One region of the Pseudomonas sp. GW822-FHT02E03 genome, then DNA from elsewhere that is predicted to be linked to it. Evidence: predicted binding sites of a transcription regulator. Region 1 holds the regulator's gene; each other region holds the start of a gene.
The links. The regulator FliA, encoded in region 1, starts transcription of late flagellar genes. The targets are predictions, from matches to a motif close to CTAAAGTTTNNNNNNNNNNNGCCGNTAA.
Positions count from the first base shown of each region.

Region 1 (5,765 bases):
TTGCGGCTCGGCCAGACGGGCCAACGCTGCAAGCAACTCAGGCGTGGCAGCCGTAATCGGGCTGCGTTCGCGGACTTCGCTGAACATGCCGTTCACCGCGTCCAGTGCTTCGAGAACCACGTCCATCAGTTCCGAGTCGACGCGTCGTTCACCCTTGCGCAGGATGTCGAACACGTTCTCGGCGATGTGACAGCACTCCACCAGCTCGTTGAGCTGGAGGAAGCCGGCGCCCCCTTTTACAGTGTGAAAACCGCGAAAAATTGCATTGAGCAAATCCGCATCATCCGGTCGGCTTTCAAGCTCGACCAGCTGTTCGGACAGTTGCTCTAGAATCTCGCCGGCCTCAACCAGGAAATCCTGAAGGATCTCTTCATCGGCGCCGAAGCTCATTAAGGGGGGTGCTCCTAAAGGTCTAAAAACCTAAAAAACCTAAAATGCTAAAACTCTAAAATCCTAGGCTGGATAACAAATCGTCCACATCGTCCTGACCGGACACAACGTCTTCTCTTTTATCGGCATGAATCTGCGGACCTTCACCCTGAGAGAGATGTTTTTGCGGATCTTTTTCAGCCAGCATCGCTTCACGGTCATGTTCGATGCCCGCAAAGCGGTCGACCTGACTGGCCATGAGCACGAGCTTGAGCAGGTTGCTTTCAACTTCGGTGACCAACTGGGTCACGCGCTTGATCACCTGACCGGTGAGGTCCTGGTAATCCTGGGCCAGCAGAATGTCGTTGAGGTTGCTCGACACGACGCGGTTGTCTTCACTGCTGCGGGTCAGGAAACCGTCGACCCGCCGGGCCAGTTCACGGAACTCTTCAGCCCCGACTTCGCGACGCATGAACCGTCCCCAATCCGTGCTCAGCGCCTGAGCCTCGTCGCTCAGGCTGTTGATCAGCGGCGTGGCGTTTTCCACCAGGTCCATGGTGCGGTTGGCCGCGGCCTCGGTCAGCTTGACCACATACCCCAGGCGCTCGGTGGCATCCGTGATCTGAGACACTTCCTCGGCTTGCGGCATGTGCGGGTCAATCTGGAAATTGACGATCGCGCTATGCAGCTCGCGGGTGAGCTTGCCCACTTCCTGATACAGGCCGCGGTCACGGGTCTGGTTGAGCTCATGGATCAGTTGCACAGCGTCGCCGAACCTGCCTTTTTCAAGGCTTTCGACCAGTTCGACCGCGTGTTTTTTCAGGGTCGACTCAAAATCGCCCTGTGAAGATTCGTTATGCTCCATAGCTCCCCCGTGACGGACTGGCTTTGCACATCAACCGATGCGTTCGAAGATCTTTTCAATCTTGTCTTTCAACGCTTGAGCCGTGAATGGCTTGACCACATAGCCGTTCACGCCCGCCTGAGCGGCTTCGATGATTTGCTCGCGCTTGGCTTCGGCCGTGACCATCAACACCGGCAGGTGTTTGAGTTTTTCATCGGCACGCACGTGGCGCAGCAGATCAATACCGGTCATGCCGGGCATGTTCCAGTCCGTCACCAGAAAGTCGATGCTCCCGCTGTTGAGGACCGGAATCGCGGTAATACCGTCATCCGCCTCGACCGTGTTGGTGAACCCAAGGTCACGCAACAGGTTTTTTATGATCCGCCGCATCGTTGAGAAGTCATCAACGATGAGGATTTTCATATTCTTGTCCAATTCGACCTCCAAGCAGTCTTAAAACGCGCGCAGCACCTGAACGCGCCGTTCAATCAATTCGGCGTAACACTCAACAGTTGTATGGATTACAACGGGCCGTGGCCGATGCAGCAAAATGCCGTACCCACCTCGTTCGCAGTGTCCCCACACTGCCTGTCAGCGCGCTCGCCACTCCCCCAAACGCCCCCGCAAACGGGCCGCGCACTGGCTGTGTAACTGGCTGACCCGCGATTCGCTGACCCCCAGGACCTCACCGATTTCCTTGAGATTCAACTCTTCGTCGTAGTACAGCGCCAACACCAGTCGCTCACGCTCCGGCAAATTGGCAATCGCGTCCGCCAGCGCCGCCTGGAAGCGTTCATCTTCCAGATCGCGCGACGGCTCGAGATGAGCACTGGCGCCATCCTCGTGCAGCCCTTCGTGTTCGCCGTCCTGCAACAGATCGTCGAAACTGAATAACCGGCTACCGAGGGTGTCGTTCAAAATCCCGTAATAATCGTCGAGACTCAATTGGAGTTCGGCCGCAACTTCGTGATCTTTAGCGTCACGGCCGGTTTTAGCTTCAATCGAGCGAATTGCGTCGCTGACCATGCGGGTATTGCGGTGAACCGAACGTGGCGCCCAGTCCCCCTTGCGCACTTCATCGAGCATCGCGCCGCGGATTCGAATGCCCGCGTACGTCTCGAAGCTCGCGCCTTTGCTGGCGTCGTATTTGGTTGATACTTCAAGCAGGCCGATCATCCCGGCCTGGATCAGGTCTTCGACCTGGACACTGGCCGGCAAACGCGCCAGCAAGTGATAGGCAATGCGTTTGACCAGTGGCGCGTAACGCTCGATCAGCTCGTACTGCGCGTCACGTGCCGACTTCTTGTAGAGGTTGTAGCCACTGGCTGTCATAGGACGGGTCCTGCGGTCTGTTGCACGAGGCGTTCGACGAAAAACTCCAGGTGCCCACGCGGGTTGGCCGGCAGTGGCCATGTATCGACCTTCTGCGCAATGGCCTTGAACGCCAGGGCGCACTTGGAACGCGGGAAGGCTTCGTAGACAGCACGCTGCTTCTGCACGGCCTTGCGCACGCTTTCGTCGTAAGGCACGGCACCGACGTATTGTAAGGCGACGTCGAGGAAACGATCCGTGACCTTGGTCAACTTGGCGAACAGATTGCGGCCTTCCTGCGGGCTCTGCGCCATGTTGGCCAGGACGCGGAAGCGGTTCATGCCGTAGTCGCGATTCAACAATTTGATCAGCGCGTAGGCGTCGGTAATCGAGGTCGGCTCATCGCACACCACCAGCAGCACTTCCTGGGCTGCACGAACGAAACTGACTACCGAGTCACCAATCCCCGCAGCGGTGTCGATCACCAATACGTCGAGGTTGTCGCCGATGTCGCTGAAGGCCTGGATCAGGCCGGCATGCTGGGCCGGGCTCAAATGAACCATGCTCTGGGTGCCGGACGCCGCCGGGACGATGCGGATGCCGCCGGGCCCTTGCAACAGTACGTCGCGCAGCTCACAGCGGCCTTCGATCACGTCGGCCAAGGTGCGTTTGGGTGTCAGTCCCAGCAGGACGTCGACGTTCGCCAGTCCCAGATCGGCATCCAGCAGCATGACGCGCCGGCCGAGCTCAGCTAGAGCCAGGGACAAGTTCACTGACACGTTAGTCTTCCCGACGCCACCTTTGCCGCCGGTCACCGCGATCACCTGTACGGGATGCATGCTGCCCATGTTATTTCTTTACCTTGTCTTACTTAGACGGAGGCCACATTACTGGCTGCGCGTTCATCAACGGAACAATGCATGGCAGACCATCGATGTAGGTACAAAAACTGTTCATTAGTACCTCAGCCAACCTGCTTGGTCGGGCTGTGGTAAATATCAGCGAACATGTCAGCCATGGCTTCTTCGCTGGGTTCTTCCTGCATTTGTACGCTGACGGCGCGGCTGACCAACTGATGACAACGCGGCAGATGCAAATCATCCGGAATCCGCGGACCATCGGTCAGGTAAGCCACCGGCAACTCATGGCTGATAGCCAGGCTCAACACCTCGCCCAGACTTGCCGTTTCATCCAGTTTAGTCAGGATGCAGCCGGCGAGGCCGCAACGTTTGTAACTGTGATAAGCGGCAGTTAGAACCTGTTTCTGGCTAGTGGTTGCCAAGACCAGATAATTTTTTGATTTGATGCCACGTCCAGCCAGGCTTTCGAGCTGCATGCGCAATGCCGGGTCGCTGGCCTGAAGGCCGGCGGTATCGATCAGCACCACGCGTTTGCGCAGCAAAGGCTCCAGCGCCTGCACCAGCGATTGACCCGGGTCGACGTGGGTGACCGACACGTTGAGGATGCGGCCCAGGGTCTTGAGCTGTTCCTGAGCGCCGATGCGATAGCTGTCCATGCTCACCAGCGCAATGTTTTGCGCGCCGTACTTGAGCACATAACGGGCTGCGAGCTTGGCCAGCGTGGTGGTCTTGCCCATGCCTGCCGGGCCAACCATGGCAATCACACCACCCTCTTCCAACGGCTCGACTTCCGGAGTGGCGATCATCCGCGCCAGGTGCGCAAGCAACATGCGCCAGGCCTGACGGGGTTCTTCAATATCGGTAATCAGTGCCAGCAGATCGCGCGACAACGGGCCGGACAGGCCGATGCGTTGCAGGCGACGCCAGAGGTTGGCCTGGGCCGGACGGCTGCCTTGCAGCTGATTCCAGGCCAGCGAGCCAAGTTGCACTTCCATCAGTTCACGCAAGCTGTTGAGCTCGAAACGCATCGAATCGAAGGCTCGCGGGTCAACTCCACCGGAGGCTGCCGCGGGGGCTGGTGCAGCACGACGAGGTTCAGCGTAAGTCGGTTCGATCAGCGGCTCGGCGGCGGTCAGCGGCAGGCCGGCGAACAATTGGCGATTGGTGCTGTTGTCGCTCTCGCCATCGCCACGCAGGCTCAGTTCGGCCTGGGCGGTAACGATCCGCGACTGGGTCTTGCGCAGTTCGTCCTCGAGCTCCATGTTCGGAACACGCGGGGCCAGCGCCGACAGTTTGTAATCCAGGGCAGCCGTCAGCTCGACACCGCCGGCAATCCGGCGATTGCCAATGATGGCGGCATCAGCGCCCAGCTCATCACGAACCAGTTTCATGGCCTGACGCATATCGGCGGCGAAAAAACGCTTAACTTGCATAAACCACTACCTCAGCCGTTGGGCCCTACTGTCGCAACGATGGTCACTTGCTTGTTGTCAGGGATTTCCTGGTAAGCCAACACATGCAAACCCGGGACTGCCAGTCGGCCGAATCGCGAGAGCATCGCGCGAACCGGACCGGCCACCAGCAGAATCACCGGTTGACCTTGCATTTCCTGACGCTGCGCCGCTTCGATCAACGAACGTTGCAGTTTCTCTGCCATGCTTGGCTCCAGCAGAACGCCCTCTTCCGAGCCTTGTCCTGCCTTCTGAAGACTATTGAGCAATATTTGTTCCAACCTTGGCTCCAAGGTGATCACAGGCAGCTGCGACTCAGTGCCTACAATGCTTTGCACGATTGCACGGGATACGCCGACGCGCACCGCGGCCACCAAAGCGGCAGTATCTTGACTCTTGGCGGCGTTGTTCGCGATGGCTTCGGCGATGCTGCGAATGTCCCGTACCGGCACCTGTTCGGCCAGCAATGCTTGCAAGACCTTGAGCAGCTGCGACAGCGAAACCACCCCCGGCACCAGCTCTTCAGCCAGCTTCGGTGAGCTTTTGGCCAGCAATTGCATGAGTTGCTGGACTTCTTCGTGGCCGATCAGCTCGCTGGAGTGCTTGTACAAAATCTGGTTCAAGTGGGTTGCCACGACTGTACTGGCGTCGACCACGGTGTAGCCGAGGGATTGCGCCTGGGCACGCTGGCTGATTTCGATCCAGACCGCCTCCAGACCAAAAGCCGGATCTTTGGCGGTAATGCCGTTGAGCGTGCCGTAGACCTGCCCCGGGTTGATCGCCAGTTCGCGGTCCGGGTAAATCTCGGCCTCGGCCAGGATCACGCCCATCAGGGTCAGGCGGTAGGCGCTTGGCGCCAGGTCGAGGTTGTCACGGATATGCACAGTCGGCATCAAGAAGCCCAGATCCTGGGAGAGCTTTTTACGCACA
Region 1 is NZ_JBXAOA010000024.1:19,178-24,942, forward strand. It holds gene AC1RQB_RS18375 (chemotaxis protein CheA) at 1-390, opposite strand, end outside; gene AC1RQB_RS18380 (protein phosphatase CheZ) at 446-1,234, opposite strand; gene AC1RQB_RS18385 (chemotaxis response regulator CheY) at 1,265-1,636, opposite strand; gene fliA (RNA polymerase sigma factor FliA) at 1,805-2,545, opposite strand; gene fleN (flagellar synthesis regulator FleN) at 2,542-3,372, opposite strand; gene flhF (flagellar biosynthesis GTPase FlhF) at 3,489-4,817, opposite strand; gene flhA (flagellar biosynthesis protein FlhA) at 4,829-5,765, opposite strand, start outside.

Region 2 (5,765 bases), on a different contig from region 1:
AACTCTCGGGACGACCAGGCACTGAACATGACCTGGACCCTCATCTACAACACCTTGGGCATAGGCAATTTGTGGGCGGCGATGAGGGTGGAATCCATCGGCGCAGACAAGTCGCGGGCAATCTGGACCATCATCGCCGAACCGGCTCAGGGCGGTGAGCAAGCCCTGCCTGGGTTCAAGGATTTCCTTCAGGGGTTTGCCGATGATGCGATGGGGAATGTGTTGAAGTTGTTTGTGTAGGGCTTCGTTCTAGCGGTGACTGATCTACCCCTATCGCGGGCAAGCCCGCTCCCACAGGGGATGTGTGTACGACACAAACCATGTGGGAGCGGGCTTGCCCGCGATTGAACGATAACGCGGTTCAACTGACCTCAATCAAATCTTGAAACTATCAACCAACTGCTTCAACCGATTGGCCTGCTGGGACAGCGCATCGCAATCCTTCAATGTTTCATTGAGGTTGGCCACGCTCTGCTGGTTCAACAGGTTGATCTGGTTGACGTCGACGTTGAGGGTTTCCACCACGGCGGTCTGCTCTTCGGTCGCTGCGGCCACCGACTGGTTCATGCCGTCGATTTCGCCGATGCGCTGGGTCACGCTGACCAGTCGCAGGCCGGCCTGGTTCGCCACTTCGACACTCTGCTCGCTGGATGCCTGACTGGCATTCATCGTGGTCACCGCTTCGCGAGAACCGATCTGCAGCGAGCTGATCATCTTGTGGATCTCTTCCGCCGATTCCTGGGTGCGATGAGCAAGGTTGCGCACCTCGTCCGCCACCACCGCAAAACCACGACCGGCCTCACCGGCGCGGGCCGCTTCGATGGCCGCGTTGAGCGCCAGCAAATTGGTCTGTTGGGAAATACCTTTGATCACATCGAGAATGTGGCCGATGTTGTCGGTGCTCGCGTTCAGGGTTTCGATCTGCGTGCAGGACAGGCTGATTTTCTGCGACAGCTCGGTCATGGCCAGGATAGTTTTTTCCACCACCTGACGACCGTCATCGGCCTGCTCGCTCGCGCCGCTGGCGTGTTGCGAAGCATCGGCGGCGTTGCGGGCGATTTCCTGGGTGGCGGCGCCCAACTGGTTGATCGCCGCAGCCACACTGTTGGTGCGGGCGCTTTGTTCGTCGGAGCCGACGATCGAAGCGTTGGACGACGCCATCACCCGTTGCGACAGGTCATGAACCTGACGGGTCGCCGAGGACACTTCGCAAATCGATGCGTGAATCCGCTCCACGAATTGGTTGAAAGAGCCGCCCAACTCGCCGAACTCATCTTTGCTTTCTACCACCAGACGACGGGTCAGGTCGCCCTCGCCCTGAGCGATGTCCTGCATCGCACGACCCATCGTGGTCAGCGGACGCATCAGTACGTTGATCAGCAGACTCAGCAACACTGCAATGGCGGTCACGGCGATGAACATCGCGATCAGCGCCGAAGTGCGGAACTGGCTCAGTGGTGCGTAGGCCTTGGCCTTGTCGATCGACAGACCGATGTACCACTCGGCATTTGGCAAACCACTCACCGGCGTGAACGAGAGGATGCGGTCTTGCTTGTTCAGTTCTACTTCCTGATTGCCTTTCCCGATGCGGACACTGGAACCCGGATAGATGTCTTTCAGGTTCTTCATCACCTGATCCTTGTCCGGGCTGACGATCACCTGACCGTCGGCGCTGACGAGGAACGCGTGACCGATGCCACCGAAGTCCACCGAGTTGATGATCTTCACCAGGGTTTCCAGACTGAGGTCACCGCCGACGACGCCCAGCAGTTCGCCTTGCTTTTTCACCGGCATGGCGATGGTCACCACTAACCCGCCGACCGCGGCCATGTAAGGCGGGGTCAGCATGGTCTTGTCGGCGACCACGGCTTGTTTGTACCAGGGGCGCTGACGCGGATCGTAGCCGTCCGGCATCTTCGCGTCAGGGCGCTGGGTGAACACACCATTGGCCTGCCCGACGTAGGTGAACTGGAAGTTCGAGGTGAGGGCAGGTTGATCGACCAGCCCCGGCAAATCGGCATTGGCGCCTTGATGAGCGATGTTCTGCGCGAGGTTTTCCAGGACCAGCACCCGGCCGCTCATCCAGTTCTGCACGCTGCTGGCAGTCAGCTCGCCAGCTTGTTCAACGGAAGACTCGAGGTTTTGTCGGATGGTGTTTCGCTGCAGATAGTCGTTGTACAAAGTGAACAACGCAAATGCCAACACCACGACGCCTGAAGCGGCCAGCAGAATTTTATGGCTGAACTTGAGATTCATTTCATGGGACTTCTTATGCAAAAAAGTGGGGATGCGTTCCGGGTTGCAACATTCCATGTAACAGCGCAGACGGCATTCTTGGGCCGCTCTACTTTGGTGCACGCATGTCTCACCAGTCTGTCGGCACGAGCGGGAGAAATCTTAGGGGTTTGTACGAAACCCGTCGGATAACCGCCGAACGGCGTGCCAGAGCGCGCGAATAGCAGTGTTTGCTGGTGGCTGCTCGAACGGCAGTTGCAAATTTCCCGACCCTTGATGACAATGCGACTAATTATCATTTGTGACGTCGGGCTGTCGCGTTCATGTCTTCACCTGAGTTTGCAGTACAGGCGCTTTACAGCAGCCATCACGGGTGGCTCAACACGTGGCTACGTGCGCGATTGGGCAATGCAGCCGATGCGGCGGATCTGGCTCAGGACACGTTCGTCCGGCTGCTGCAAAGAACCGAACGCCTGGAGCTCAAGGCCCCCCGCGCTTTTCTACGAACCATCGCCCGCGGCCTGGTGATCGACCATTGGCGTCGTGAGGAAATCGAGCGCGCGTACCTGGAAACCATCGCCCATTTGCCTGAGGCCGAAACCCCGAGCGCCGAGGCACGGGCATTGGTGCTCGAATTGCTGGAAAGCATCGCCCGCATGCTTGAAGGCCTGAAGCCGAAAGTGCGTCAGGCATTTCTGCTGGCCCAGTGCGAAGGATTTACCCACAAGCAGATCGCCGAACACATGGGATTATCCCTGCGTTCGGTGGAGCGTTATGTGGCCGACGCGCTGTATCACTGCTACGTGCTGCGGTACGAAGCGTGATGCCTGTGGATAACTCAGCACTGAACCGTCGCGGCGAGCCCCATCAGCAGGTGGTTAAACAAGCCATCCATTGGTTGCTGCGCCTGCGTAACAACGCGACCAATCCCAGACTGCGCCAACAATGCGACGTCTGGCGGGCCGAGCACCATGATCACGAACTGGCCTGGCAACGGGTGCAGTCCCTGCAAGCCGAGTTGAGCAGTAATTTGCGCGCGGTGCCCGGGGCTCAAGTCGCCTTCAACACTTTGGAAAACAGCGCGCAGGGATTGGGTCGGCGCCAGGCATTGAAGCTGCTGTCGGGCGCATTGCTGATGGGTTCAGCGGCATGGCTGGGCAAGGATGTCGGCTGGCAACAGTGGACCGCCGACTTCGCCACCGCCACGGGCGAGCGACGCGGTTTCCAGTTACCGGATGGCACGCGCCTGGAGCTCAACACCGCCAGCGCGGTGGATCTGGACTACACCGCGCAGCAGCGCCTGATCAAACTGACTCGCGGCGAGATCGTCGTGACGTGCGGTGGGGCAAGTGAAGGGGTTTCGTTTGATCGACCGTTGCGGGTGCAAAGCCGTCACGGTGTATTCGAAAGTGTGGCTGCGCGCTTCATTGTTCGTCAGGACGCCAACTGCACGCGGCTCAGCGTCACCAGCGGCGTCGTCGCAATCCATTCGCCACGGGCCGCCGATGGGCTGCCGATTCAGGTGCAGGCCGGGCAGAGTTATCTGATCGATCGGAGTCGAGCGCAGTTGGCACCGCCGCAGGACATGGATGCGGGCGCCTGGGTGGATGGCCTGATTGTCACCCGCAACATGCGCCTCGGGGATTTCATTAATGAAGTCGGACGTTACCGTCCCGGCTATCTGACCTGCGCGGCGGATATTGCCCACTTGCGGCTGTCCGGGGTTTTCCGTCTCGACGACACCGACAAACTGCTGGCCATTCTGCCGCAAACCCTGGCGGTGCAACTGCGCTATCGCACTCGCTATTGGGTGACGCTGGAGCGACAGGCCTGAATTATTTTTGGCGGGTTTTCCGAACAAGTCCGGCTTAGTCAGTAAGCACTTCAACTCTGCCTTCAGCGACTTCCTACGGAAACCTACAATGACTGTGCGCGCCATCAGTAAGAACCCTCTCCATTTCGCCGCGGAATCAGGCGTATTGCGCCACGCCATTCGCGCGGCGCTGTTCTCGACCGCACTGGGTGTCGGCCTGTTGCCGACACTTGGCGTTGCTGCACAGGGCAGCGAAGCCAGTAGCCACCGCTACAACATCGCCGCCGGCCCCTTGAGCGATGTGCTCAATCAATTCGCGCGTCAGGCGGGCATCACGCTGTCGACGACTCCGGCTCAAACTCAGGGCCTTCAATCGCCGGGATTACAGGGCGACTATTCGGCGGATCAGGCGTTGAGTCATTTGCTCAATGGCACAGGGCTTGTGGCCGTCAGTCAGGATGGCAGCAGCTATGTGCTGCGGCCCGTTGCTGAAACCGAAGCCCTGGCGCTGCCCGCCACCGACATCAAAGGCTTCGCCCTGGGTAACGCGCTGGGCAGCATGGATGGTTACAACGCAACGCACAGCCAGATCGCCACCAAGACCAGTACCGCGCTGCTGGAAACCTCACAAAGCGTGTCCGTGGTGACCCGCGAGCAAATGGACGACCAAGGCTCGCAAACCGTGTCCCAGGCGATGCGCTACACCCCGGGCGTGCTGACCAACCCTTACGGCGCGACCCACCGTTACGACTACGTGGCGATGCGCGGTTTCAACGACGGCTCGGTGGATAATATTTATCTCGACGGCCTCAAATCCATGGGTGACAGCGGCACCTACAGCACCATGCAGGTAGACCCCTATTTCCTCGAACGAGTCGATATTCTCAAAGGACCGTCGTCGGTGCTCTACGGTCGCAGCTCGCCGGGCGGGCTGGTGGCGTTGACCAGCAAGAAACCGTTGTATGAGCCCTATCATCAGGTTCAGGCCACGGTGGGCACTCAAGGCCAACGTGGCATGGGCTTCGACTTCAGCGGGCCGGTGGATGATGACAAGCGTATTGCCTATCGGCTGACAGGGTTGGCGGATCAGTCCGACACACAGTTCGACCACAATGAGGAAAAGCGCTTCGCCCTGGCGCCGACGGTGAGCATCGATTTCACCGAAGATACCTCGCTGACGCTGCAAGCCTATCTGCAACACGATCCCGACGGCGGCTATCACGGCGGCGTCCCGGCCGATGGCACGATCCATCAGCGCAACGGCAATCGGATCTCCCCCAACTTCTTCGAAGGCGAGCCGGGTGTTGATGGCTTCCAGCGTGATCAACAGTCCTTCGGTTATCAGTTCGAACACCGCTTCAACGACGTCTTCACCGCTCGGCAGAACTTTCGTTATCTCGACTCCAAGGTGAAGATCGATCAGGTTTACGCCTATGGCTGGACTACCCCCACCAGTAACGAGTTGAACCGCTATTACACCGGCGGCGACGAAAAGCTCCACGCCTTTATCGTCGATAACATGCTGCAAGCCGAGTTCTTCACCGGCGCAACCAAACACACCGTGCTGATGGGCGCGGACTACCAGCGACGCAAAACGGTGGTCGACTGGACCAGTGGCGGTCTTGCGCCGATCGATGCGTTCAATCCGGTGTACGGCAATTCGGCCATCGACTTCTACAGCCCGACCAGCTATCTGCGGCGCCTGGAACAGACCGGC
Region 2 is NZ_JBXAOA010000049.1:2,302-8,066, reverse strand. It holds gene AC1RQB_RS24600 (SRPBCC family protein) at 1-240, shown strand, start outside; gene AC1RQB_RS24595 (methyl-accepting chemotaxis protein) at 376-2,256, opposite strand; gene AC1RQB_RS24590 (sigma-70 family RNA polymerase sigma factor) at 2,559-3,059, shown strand; gene AC1RQB_RS24585 (FecR domain-containing protein) at 3,059-4,069, shown strand; gene AC1RQB_RS24580 (TonB-dependent siderophore receptor) at 4,158-5,765, shown strand, end outside.
Region 2: a site for FliA is predicted at 2,374-2,401, ahead of AC1RQB_RS24595 (methyl-accepting chemotaxis protein). Genes of this name have one in related genera too.

Region 3 (5,765 bases), on a different contig from region 1:
CGAGGCTTGGCCCTCGGTCACCTCGACCTCGACAACTTTCGACACGCCAACGACGCGCTCGGCCATCAGGCTGGCGATCGGCTGATCCTGCAAGTGGTCTCGCGGCTGAAAAGCCAACTGGAGGCCAGCGATCAACTGGCGCGGCTGGGTAGCGATGAATTTGCCCTGCTGATCGACACCCGCCGCGCCCCTCAGCGCGCCGAATGGATGGCCGAACGCATTACCGAAGCGCTGTCCGAACCCTATTGGATCGACGGTGAAAGCCTGTTGATCGGGTCCAGCCTCGGCATCGCTCACGCACGAGCGCAGGCCGGCGCCGACCCGTTGATGTGGCACGCGCATATCGCCATGCAACAGGCCAAGAGCACTCAGGGCTGCACCTTTCACATCTTCAACGAACGGATCAATCGCAATGCCCGCAGCATCGCCGACCTTGAAAGCGAGCTGCGCCGGGCCTTGCGCCGCGATGAGCTGGAGCTGCATTACCAGCCACGCCTGAACCTTGAGGACGGTCAGATCGTCGGCCTCGAAGCGTTGGTTCGCTGGCGTCATGGCGAACGCGGCTTGTTGCCCCCCAGTGAATTCGTGCCGCTGGCCGAGCAAAGCGGCTTGATCGTGCCGCTGGGTTACTGGGTGATTTCCCGGGCCTTGCGGGACATGCAGGCGTTGCGAGAACGAGGTCTGCCAGCGCTGCACATGGCGATCAACCTGTCGTTCCGGCAGTTTCAGGACAGCCAATTGCTGACGACCCTGAGCCGGCTGATTGCCGAGCGAGGCGTCGAGGCGCAATGGCTGGAATTCGAACTGACCGAAACCGCGGTGATGCGTCGCAGCGATCTGGTCAAGCAGACCATGGACGCCCTCGGGCGTTTGGGCGTGCGCTTCTCGCTGGACGACTTCGGCACCGGGTTCTCTTCGTTCGTGCACCTCAACAGCCTGCCGATTGCGTTGTTGAAGGTGGACAAGAGCTTTGTCGGCGGCATGGAAGAGCGGGAAGAGAATCGCAAACTGGTGCACGCGATGATCAACCTGGCGCACAACCTCAACCTCGAAGTGGTCGCCGAAGGCGTGGAAACGCCGGAACAACTGGATTTGTTGCGCGGCTTTGGTTGCGATCAGGTGCAGGGGTATCTGATCAGCAAGCCGTTGCCGTTGGCGGAACTGGTTGAGTACCTGACGTTCGGCAGCAGTCAGCAGCCCGCACTGGAAGTCGTGGTTTAAACACGGACAAATGTGGGAGCGGGCTTGCTCGCGAGAGCGGTGTATCAGTAAACGTAGATGTCGACTGACACACCGCTTTCGCGAGCAAGCCCGCTCCCACAGGGGATCTCAATCTGGCTGGGCGATTTGGAAACTCGCCCCTGACGACGGCTCCCGCCGAATCATCCGCTTCATCTTCCACTCAAACGCCAGCGTCAGGCTCACCGCCGCACACGCCAGCCCCAGCGCCAGCCCCCACCAGACCCCCGTTGGCCCCCAATTCAAATGGAAGGCCATCCACCAGGCAGCCGGTGCGCCAATCAGCCAATAGCAACCCAAACCCACCAGGAACGTGGTCTTGGCATCCTTGAGCCCGCGGATGCAGCCCATGGCGATGGTTTGCGTGCCGTCAAACAGCTCGAACCATGCCGCCACCGCCAACAGGCTCACGGCCAGGTTGATGACTTCGCGGAACGCCGGGTCGTTGTGGTCCAGGAACAAGCCGATCAATTGATGCGGCAGCAGCCAGAAGACCATCGCAAAACCCAGCATTGCCGCCGCACCAAAGGCGATCCCGACCCGTCCGGCCTGCCGCGCATCAAGCAATTGCCCGGCACCGTAATGTTGGCCGATGCGCATGGTGATCGCGTAGGAAAGCCCCGCCGGAATCATGAACGCCACCGAAACGATTTGCAGGGCGATCTGGTGCGCCGCCAGTTGCGTACTGCCCATGGTGCCCATGCACAGCGCGGCGAAGGCGAATAGACCGACTTCCACCGCATAGGTGCCGCCAATCGGCAGGCCCAGGCGCCACAATTCTTTCAAGTACTGACGGTTGGGCCGCGACAGACCCTGGCGCAATGGATACGCGTCGTAGGCCGGATGCCGACGAATATGCAGCGCGAGCGCCAGCGCCATCAGGTTGGCAACGATCGCCGTGACCAGGCCGATGCCCACCAGGCCCATTTTCGGTAGACCGAACATGCCGGTGATCAACGCATAGTTGAGCAGGAAGTTAGCCACGGTGCCGGCGAGGCTGATGACCATCACCGGTGTCGCCCGGCCGATGGCGCTGGTGAAACCACGCAGCGCCATGAAGCTCAGGTAGCCAGGCAGGGCGAACGGCAGGATCAACAGAAACTGGCCGGCAGCCTGGACGTTGGTTTCGGTCTGGCCGAACAGCAGCAACACCGGTTTGAGGTTCCACAGCAGCAAACCCGCCACCAGCGCCATCAACCAGGCCAGCCACAGCCCGGCCTGGGTCAGCCGCGCTGCGCCAATGATGTCGCCCGCACCCTGACGAATCGCCACCAGGGTGCCGACGGCGGCGATCACGCCAATGCAGAAGATCGACACGAACGAATACGTCGCTGCACCCAGACCGCCGCCGGCCAGCGCTTCGGGGCTCAGGCGCGCCATCATCAACGTGTCGGTGAGGACCATCAACATGTGCGCCAACTGCGAGGCAATCAACGGCCCCGCCAGCCGCAGGATGGCCCAGAGTTCAATACGCGCTGGATGCTGCATGGTCATCACGCTCGATTGTCAGAGATAACAGGAAGCGTCGATTCTCGGCGCTCTGCGGGGTTTGCACAAAGGGATAAAAAGGATGGGTGGCATGATTAAAACTCATGCTGGGGAGTTTCTGATAAGTTGATTCCATCGCGCTATAGGAGCCTTCCTGATGTCCCGTCGTCTTCCTCCCTTGTACGCCCTTCGAGCATTCGAAGCGGCGGCGCGGCATAGCTCGTTTACCCGCGCGGCCGAAGAACTGTCGATCACGCAAAGTGCGGTCAGTCGGCACATTCGTACGCTCGAAGAGCATTTTGCCTGTCGGCTGTTTCATCGCAGCGGGCGCAACCTGCAACTGACCGAATCGGCGCGGCTGATCCTGCCCGGCATTCGTGAAGGCTTCACCGCCCTCGAGCGGGCCTGCAATACCTTGCGTGCCGAGGACGACATTCTGCGCATGAAAGCCCCATCGACCCTGACCATGCGCTGGCTGTTGGCGCGGCTCAGCCGTTTTCGACACTTGCGCCCGGGCAACGAAGTGCAACTGACCAGCGCCTGGATGGACATCGATACGGTGGACTTCAACCATGAGCCCTTCGACTGCGCCGTCATCCTCAGCAACGGGCATTTTCCCCCAGACTGGGAGGCGACTTTCCTGTTCCCCGAAGAGCTGATTCCGGTAGGCGCGCCGAATCTTCTGAAGGATCAACCATGGGACGTTGCGCGCCTGGCCAGTACCGAGTTGCTGCACCCGACGCCGGACCGCCGCGACTGGCGCAACTGGCTGGAGCGCATGGGCCTGACCGATCAAGTCTCGCTCAAGGGTGGGCAGGTGTTCGACACGCTGGAGCTGGGCATGATCGCCGCTGCCCGAGGTTACGGCGTGTCCATGGGCGATTTGCTGATGGTGGCGGAGGATGTCGCACAGGGACGTCTGAGTTTGCCGTGGCCGACGGCCGTCGCCAGTGGTGAGAATTATTACTTGGTCTGGCCGAAAACCCGCCCCGGCGGCGAACGTTTGCGTCGCCTCAGCGATTTCCTGCAAGGCGAAGTCCGGGCCATGGAATTACCGGATGTCGAACGCTTGGGCTGAATCGATAGAGCCGCCGCAATGGCGGCCTTGAGCCATATCCCCGTTAATTACTCAAGTATTCAGTGTTGCCGCCGAAAATCTGCTGATGGGACCTTGGTGCAGGTTCCGTGTTTTCCCCACAATCAGAAATTTTGCCGAGTGTGCGATGGATCAGAATGATCCGGCCACTGGGTCAGGAGCTGTCATGTCTCAACCTCGTGCTCGGATTGCCTCACAGCTGGGTCTTGCGCTTGCCGTGATTCTGGCGATTGTCATCAGCGGCAGTACCGTGTTCGCCCTGCGCTCGCTGGACACCGCCAACCTCGCCACCCGCGAAGAGCATCTGGCCAGTGAGGCCCGCTTGCTTGCCGATCAGTTGAGCACCTTTCACGGCACTTTGCGTGAAAGCACCCAGCGCCTGGCCGGCCTGTTCGAGAAGCGCTTCAGCGCCGGTTTGAGCGTGCATCCGGATGAGCCGGTGACCGTGGCGGGTGTGCAGACCCCGGGCCTGCACTTGGGCAGTGAAGTGTTGAACAACAACTTTGCGGAAGTCGACGAGTTCAAGCAGATGACCGCTGGTGTTGCGACCGTGTTCGTGCGCAGCGGAGAAGAATTCATTCGGGTCAGCACCAATGTCACCAAACAAGACGGCAGCCGTGCCATTGGCACTCTGCTCGACCACGCGAACCCGGCTTACGCCCGTTTGATGGCGGGGCAGAGTTATGTGGGGCGAGCGTTGCTGTTCGAACGCTTCTACATGTCGCAGTACACCCCCGTACGCGACAGCAGCGGTAAGATCATTGCCGTGCTGTACGTAGGATTCGATTACACCGACGCGCAGAACGCGCAGTTCGCCAACCTCAAACGCTTCCGCATCGGCCAGACCGGTTCCCTGGCGTTGTTGGATGAACAAGGCAAATGGCTGGTGCCGATTGCCGGTGTGCAAGCGCTGGATCAGGCGGTCCCGAGCATCGTCGGTCTGGCCAAGACACCGGGCAAAGGCGACTTCTGGAACGACAAGTCGCAAGACTTTTACAGTGTTGCCGTGCCGTTCGAAGGCGGGCCGTGGTCGGTGGTGGCGAGCATGCCGAAAACCGAAATCCGCGCGGTGACCTGGAGCGTCGGTATTCAATTGGCGATCGGCAGTCTGCTGGCGATGTTGCTGGCGGTCGGTGCGGCGGTCTGGTTGCTGCGCAGCAAACTGGCGCCGCTGGGGGATCTGGTGCGTCAGGCCGAAGCCTTGGGCGCCGGTGATTTGAGTGTGCGCCTGAACGTGTCGAGCAACGACGAAATCGGTCAACTTGCCCGCGCCTTCAACCAGATGAGCCAGGCCTTGTCGACCATGGTCGAGCACATTCGTAAGGCCTCGGGAGAGGTCAACAGCCGTGCCCAGGCGTTGTCCGGTTTGTCCGGTGGCGCCTATGAAGGGATGGAACAGCAGTCCGGCGAAATCACCAGCATGGCCGGCGCCGTAGAAGAATTCAGCGCCACCTCGTTGAACATCGCCGACAACATGGGCAATACCCAGCGACTGGCGCAGGAAAACGCACAACAAACCCAGATCGGTCGTACGTCGATGGACGAAGCGTCCTCATCCCTGGAGCAAATCGCCGGTGCTCTGAACAGCACCGCGACGGTGATCAATACCTTGGGGCAGCGCTCCCAGGAAATCGGCGGCATTGTCGGGGTGATTACCGCGATCGCCGAACAAACCAACTTGCTGGCGCTCAACGCCGCCATCGAAGCCGCCCGCGCCGGTGAGCAGGGCCGCGGGTTTGCGGTGGTGGCCGATGAGGTGCGCAACCTGGCCTCGCGTACGCGCCAGGCCACTGATGAAATTTCCGGGATGATCCAAAGCATCCAGCAGGAAACCGGCAACGCCATCAGCACCATGGAGCAGGGCAACGTGCTGATGCAGGAAGGCCTGTCGCGCAACGCCAACGTCGCCTCGGCGCTGGCACGGATCGATGAGCAAAGCCGC
Region 3 is NZ_JBXAOA010000002.1:130,963-136,727, reverse strand. It holds gene AC1RQB_RS02500 (putative bifunctional diguanylate cyclase/phosphodiesterase) at 1-1,221, shown strand, start outside; gene AC1RQB_RS02495 (NorM family multidrug efflux MATE transporter) at 1,330-2,727, opposite strand; gene AC1RQB_RS02490 (LysR substrate-binding domain-containing protein) at 2,885-3,805, shown strand; gene AC1RQB_RS02485 (methyl-accepting chemotaxis protein) at 3,990-5,765, shown strand, end outside.
Region 3: a site for FliA is predicted at 3,856-3,883, ahead of AC1RQB_RS02485 (methyl-accepting chemotaxis protein). Genes of this name have one in related genera too.